2 regions of the Streptomyces sp. NPDC037290 genome follow, and region 1 is predicted to be linked to the other one. Evidence: riboswitches for the same ligand, from Rfam matches in the RefSeq annotation. Region 1 holds a riboswitch; the other holds the start of a gene.
What was found. A riboswitch is a leader RNA that binds a small molecule or an ion and turns the genes downstream of it on or off. The one in region 1 is predicted to bind S-adenosylmethionine.

Region 1 (3,199 bases):
GATGTACGCGCACGCGAACGTGATCGAGGTCCCGGGACCGGCCGTCGACATCGTCGGCACCGGCGGCGACGGCGCCAAGACGGTGAACATCTCCACGATGTCGTCGATCGTCGTGGCGGGCACGGGCACCAAGGTCGTCAAGCACGGCAACCGCGCCGCGTCCTCCGCGTCCGGGTCCTCCGACGTCCTGGAGAAGCTCGGGATCAATCTGAACCTGACGCCGCAGCGGGTCGCCGAGGTCGCCGAAGAGGCGGGCATCACCATCTGCTTCGCGGTGAGGTTCCACCCCTCGCTGCGCCATGTCGCCCCGGCCCGCGGGCAGTTGGGCATCCGTACGACGTTCAACGTGCTGGGCCCGCTGACCAACCCGGCCAACGTGCGCTCGCAGGCCGTCGGTGTGGCCGACCCCCGGATGGCCCCGATCGTGGCCGGAGTCCTCGCCGAGCGCGGCAACTCCTCGCTGGTCTTCCGTGGCGACGACGGACTGGACGAGCTGACCGTCACCGCCACCTCGCGGGTGTGGGTGGTCCGGGACGGCAAGGTCACGGAGGAGATCTTCGACCCGCGGGACGTCGGCATCGGCCTCGTCCCCGTGGAGGCCCTGCGCGGCGCCGACGCGTCGTACAACGCGGAGGTGGCGCGGCGCCTGCTGGACGGTGAGAAGGGCCCGGTGCGCGACGCGGTGCTGCTGAACTCGGCGGCGGCGCTGGTCGCGCTCGCGCCGACCGACGCGTCCCTCGCGGAGCAGCTTCGGTCCGGTATGGCCAGGGCGGCGGAGTCGATCGACTCGGGAGCGGCGAAGCGGGCGTTGGAGCGGTGGGTGGCGGCGAGCAACCGCTGACGGCCGCGGCCGTGTGACGCGGGGCGCAGTCCAGATGACGGACTGCGCCTTGCGCGCCGAAGATCGTATGGCAGGATACTGAACCAGGTCATGAGTGACAGCCATTCGGCCCCGGCCGGCTGTCCGGCAACCCTCCGTCCGTGGCGGGGTGCCCCGGGTGAGGACCAGGTCGTGGGCAGCGAGGTCCACGGCAAGCGCGGATCCCTCGCACACTCTCGAAGAGTGTGGGACCAGGGATCCTGGTCGTCGAGGAGCCTTCCGTGAGCAAGCGAATGCGATAGGGCCGCAGAGCCCCGCCTCCGCACACCCTTTTCTCTTCTTCCCGTACGTCTTTTCGCGTACGTCCTCACGGGAGTTCCCCATGTCTGTCTTCACCGCTGCCGCCGACCAGTCCGTTTGTGCCCCGCTGCCCGTTCTGGGACGGGATGTCACCGTCCCGCTCGTCACCGGTGGCGAGGTCACCTACGCGGCCCTCGACTACGCGGCCAGCGCCCCCGCCCTCCAGCGCGTCTGGGACGACGTGGCCGCCTACGCCCCCTACTACGGCAGCGTCCACCGCGGCGCCGGCTACCTCTCCCAGCTCTCCACCGACCTGTTCGAGAACGCCCGCAGGACGGTCGCCGGCTTCCTCGACTGCCGGCCGGACGACCAGGTGGTCTTCACCCGGTCGACCACCGACTCCCTCAACCTGCTGGCCCGGGCGATCCCGGCCGACTGCCAGGTCTTCGTCTTCGAGACCGAACACCACGCCTCCCTGCTGCCCTGGCAGGACGCCCGCGTCACCTACCTCAACGCCCCGCGGACCCCGCAGCAGGCCGTCGAGACCCTGGAGCGGGCCCTCGCCGACCGTGACCCCTACGGCCCGGCCCTGGTCTGCGTCACCGGAGCCTCCAACGTCACCGGCGAGCTGTGGCCGGTGCGCGAGCTGGCCGCCGCCGCCCACGCGCACGGCGCCCGTATCGTCCTGGACGCCGCCCAGCTGGCCCCCCACCACCCCGTCTCGGTCCGGGACCTGGACGTCGACTGGGTCGCCTTCTCGGGCCACAAGCTGTACGCCCCCTTCGGCTCCGGCGTCCTGGCCGGCCGTGCCGACTGGCTGCGCACGGCCGAGCCGTACCTCGCGGGCGGCGGCGCCAGCCGCAAGGTGACCCGGCGTCAGGACGGCGGTGTGGACGTGGAGTGGCACGAGACCGCCGCGCGGCACGAGGCCGGCTCCCCGAACGTCATCGGCGTCCACTCCATCGCGTCGGCCTGCAAGGCGCTCACCGAGGCCGGCTGGGACTCCCTGGTCGCCCGTGAGCAGCACCTGATCGCCAGGGTCCGCGCGGGCCTGGCCGAGGTCCCGCAGGTGAAGATCCTCTCCCTCTTCGGTGACGACGCCCCGCGCGTCGGCGTCATCTCCTTCGTCGTCGAGGGCTGGAACAGCTCCCACTTCGCCGCCGCGCTCTCCGCCGAGTACGGCATCGGCGTCCGCGACGGCCTCTTCTGCGCCCACCCCCTGGTCCGCACGCTCCTCGGCAGCGACCCCCAGACCCAGGGTGAATGCGGCGCCCCCGAGGCCGCGCCGGGCGAGAAGTCCCTCAACGCCATCCGCGTGAGCTTCGGCGCGGGCACCCCCGACGAGCATGTCGAGCGTTTCGTCACCGCGGTGAAGGAACTGGTGACCGAGGGTGCGCGGTGGACGTACCGCACGGAGGACGGCCGCTGCGTGCCGGCCGTGTGAGGACCGCCCCCGAGGGAGCGGGGCAGTACCGGACCGCCTAGTTGTCCAGGCCGATCGAGAACGCGGCCTCCAGGTCGTGCTGGGAGTACGTGCGGAACGCGACGTGCGTGTCGGTGGCCTCCACACCGGGGATCTTGCTGATCCGGCCGGGGATGACCTCGGCCAGGTCGTCGTGCCGGCGGACCCGGACCATGGCGATCAGGTCGTAGGTGCCGGTGACCGAGAAGACCTCGCTGACGCTCTCCAGCGCGGCGATCTGCTCAGCGATCTCGGGGATCCGGTCCACACTGGTCTTGATGAGGACGATCGCGCTGATCACGGCTGGTTCTCTCCCTCGGGTGCCGGAGCTGGGGCGGACCTCACTCTAGCTGTACGGCCGTAACGGACCCACGCGTAGCCGAAGCCGAGTCCGAAGCCGACCAGGTGGGCCAGATACGCCACCCCCGGCCCGTCGGAGGCCCGCTCCGCCGCCGCCCACTGCAGCGCCGCCCAGAACGGCAGCACGACCCAGGCCGGGAACCGCAGCGGCAGGAAGAACAGGAAGGGAAGAAGACTGGTCACACGGGCGCGGGGGAACAGGTAGAGGAACGCTCCGAGGACCGCCGAGATCGCCCCGGAGGCGCCGACCAGCGACT
Region 2 (3,199 bases), on a different contig from region 1:
ATGGTCCTCAACCTAGCCCGGCCCGGAAACGCTCAAACGTGCGGTCCGCCCCGAAAGGGGGCCGTATACAGCCGTTCTTCGCCGTTGCCCGCCGTTCACGCCACCTTCCGGTCGGCGTACTCGGCGATCTCCACCATGGGCGGACGTTCCTCGGTGTCCACCGAGTAGGTGCGCGGCTCGAAGCCGTCCTCGCCCCGCTCGAACTGGGTCAGCGTCGGCCGGATCAGATGCCCCCGGGCCAGCCGGAGCTGGGCGGTGCGGTAGATGGCCGCCGACATCCGGCCCAGCGCCTGACCGTCCTGGTGCCGGTGCTTGCGCACACCCACGTCCACCTGCGCCAGCGCGTCGAGCCCCACCAGGTGCAGGGCGTCGACCAGCATGCCCAGCTCCACGCCGTAGCCGACGGGGAACGGCAGCTGTTCCAGCAGCGAGCGGCGGGCCGCGTACTCGCCGCCCAGCGGCTGCACGAATCCGGCCAGCTGCGGCCAGTGCATGTTCAGCAGGGGGCGGGCCATCAGCTCGGTGACCCGGCCGCCCTGGCCGGTGGCGCCGCCCAGGGGTCGGTCGTACATCGCCTTGACCAGGTCCACGTCGGGCTCGGTGAGCAGCGGGCCGACGATCCCCGAGACGAAGTCGGAGGAGAACTCCCTGAGGTCGGCGTCGATGAAACAGATGATGTCCCCGCCGGTCACCAGCAGGGAGCGCCAGAGCACCTCCCCCTTTCCGGGGACGGCGGGAATCCTGGGCAGGATCTCGTCACGGTGAACGACCCGCGCGCCCGCGGCGGCGGCGACCTCGGAGGTGCGGTCGGTGGAGCCCGAGTCGACGACGACGATCTCGTCGACGAGCGGAACCTGCTCCACGAGATCGTGGCGGACGACCGCGACGATGTCGCCGACGGTCTCCTCCTCGTTGAGCGCGGGCAGCACGACGCTGATCGTCTGGCCCGTGCGCTGTTTGGCGGACAGGATCCGGTGGAGAGGGCGATCGGTCACGGACCAGGAGCGGGTGGCCAGCCAGCGCTCGACTTCTTCCAGCACGGTCTGCGGCTCCTCACTGTTCGTGACCACACGGGGTCAACCGTGTGATCCATCTCGCGGTTCGGACGACTATCTCAACTGTCCTGGCCTTCGGTTACAGTCTTGAACAACGCCGATGACCATCGCATGTCGGAGGTCGGCGCGCGTTCACAACCGCATACCGCTCATCCAGAGGGGCAGAGGGAAACGGCCCGATGAAGCCCCGGCAACCCTCCAGTCGGTTCTTGTCACGTTGACGTGGCGAGGCTCCCGGCTAGGGAAGGTGCCAAATCCGTCTCACGGCGAGATGCGTCGTGAGGAAGATGAGGAGAAAGGGCCTCGCCTCCATGGCTGTGCAGACAGTTGCAAGCTCCACCGATTCCACCGTCGACCTCGGTCCCGCCGCGGCCCTGAGCTGTCGCGAGTGCGGTCACCGTGTCCCGCTCGGCCCGGTGTTCGCCTGCGAGGAGTGTTTCGGCCCGCTGGAGATCGCCTACGACTTCTCCGGCTACGACACCGAAGAGCTGCGCCGCCGTATCGAGGCCGGCCCCGCGAACATCTGGCGCTACGCGCCGCTGCTGCCCGTCCCGTCCGACGTGGCCGACAAGCCGAACCTGAACCCGGGCTGGACCAAGCTCGTCAAGGCCGACAACCTCGCCGCGGAACTGGGCGTCACCGGCGGCCTGTTCGTGAAGGACGACTCCGGCAACCCGACGCACTCCTTCAAGGACCGCGTGGTCGCCCAGGCCCTGGAGGCCGCCCGCGCCTTCGGCTTCACCACGCTCTCCTGCTCCTCGACCGGCAACCTCGCCGGTGCCGTCGGCGCCGCCGCGGCCCGGGCCGGCTTCCGCTCCTGCGTGTTCATCCCGCACGACCTGGAGCAGGGCAAGGTCGTCATGGCCGCCGTCTACGGCGGCGAGCTGGTCGGCATCGAGGGCAACTACGACGACGTGAACCGCTTCTGCTCCGAGCTGATCGGCGACCCGGCCGGCGAGGGCTGGGGCTTCGTCAACGTCAACCTGCGGCCGTACTACGCGGAGGGCTCCAAGACCCTCGCGTACGAGATCTGCGAGCAGCTCGGCTGGCGGCTGCCCGACCAGATCGTGGTCCCGATCGCCTCCGGCTCCCAGCTCACGAAGATCGACAAGGGTCTGCAGGAGCTGGTCAAGCTCGGCCTGGTCGAGGACAAGCCGTACAAGATCTTCGGTGCGCAGGCCGAGGGCTGCTCGCCGGTGTCGGCCGCGTTCAAGGCCGGTCACGACGTGGTCCGCCCGCAGAAGCCGAACACCATCGCCAAGTCCCTCGCCATCGGCAACCCGGCCGACGGCCCGTACGTCCTGGACATCGCCCGCCGCACCGGCGGTGCCGTGGAGGACGTCACGGACGAGGAAGTCGTCGACGCGATCAAGCTGCTGGCCCGCACCGAGGGCATCTTCGCGGAGACGGCGGGCGGGGTGACCGTCGGTGTCACCCGCAAGCTGATCAAGGACGGCGCCCTGGACCCGGCGAAGACCACGGTCGTCCTCAACACCGGCGACGGCCTCAAGACGCTGGACGCGGTGGCGGGTACGGGGCTGACCGCGACCATTCGGCCCAACCTGGAGTCGTTCCGCGAGGCCGGACTCGTCTGATCGTTGTCGTCTGGGCGCCTACCTGACCGGAGGTCACAAGCATGAGCGTCACCGTTCGCATCCCCACCATCCTGCGCACCTACACCGGCGGCCAGGCCGAGGTGACCGCCGAGGGCGCGACCCTCGCCGACGTCATCGCGAACCTGGAGAAGAACCACACCGGGATCGCCGCCCGGGTCCTGGACGACCAGGGCAAGCTGCGCCGGTTCGTCAACGTCTACGTCAACGACGACGACGTCCGCTTCGAGCAGGGCCTCGAGACCGCCACCCCGGACGGCGCCGGTGTCTCCATCATTCCGGCGGTCGCCGGCGGCTGATCGTTACCGTGGGTAACTTCAGTTACCCATTGTTCATGGAATTGCCTCCTCCGTGAGAGAAGCGGAGGGGGCAATTCTGCGTGATTGAGCGCGGTACAGTTGGGGAACTCGGCCGCGGTCTCCGGGTCGAGAGCCCTGGATTTCATGCCGCACACCCCGCAAGAAGTAGCCAAAGTGCGCGGGTTTTATGCGGCTTTTGTACCCCTTTGTGGGGCCCGACTTGCCCTGAAGT

Region 2: it holds a riboswitch for S-adenosylmethionine, as region 1 does, so the genes downstream of both, thrC (threonine synthase) here and ACZ7HQ_RS03845 (aminotransferase class V-fold PLP-dependent enzyme) in region 1, are expected to answer to the same signal.

What each region holds. Positions count from the first base shown of each region.
Region 1 is NZ_JBVJVZ010000001.1:835,902-839,100, forward strand. It holds gene trpD (anthranilate phosphoribosyltransferase) at 1-841, shown strand, start outside; SAM riboswitch class IV at 928-1,044, shown strand; gene ACZ7HQ_RS03845 (aminotransferase class V-fold PLP-dependent enzyme) at 1,203-2,564, shown strand; gene ACZ7HQ_RS03850 (Lrp/AsnC family transcriptional regulator) at 2,602-2,883, opposite strand; gene ACZ7HQ_RS03855 (rhomboid family intramembrane serine protease) at 2,880-3,199, opposite strand, start outside.
Region 2 is NZ_JBVJVZ010000005.1:142,401-145,599, forward strand. It holds gene ACZ7HQ_RS19280 (alpha,alpha-trehalose-phosphate synthase (UDP-forming)) at 1-2, opposite strand, end outside; gene ACZ7HQ_RS19285 (glucosyl-3-phosphoglycerate synthase) at 96-1,040, opposite strand; SAM riboswitch class I at 1,202-1,349, shown strand; gene thrC (threonine synthase) at 1,367-2,650, shown strand; gene ACZ7HQ_RS19295 (ubiquitin-like small modifier protein 1) at 2,692-2,967, shown strand.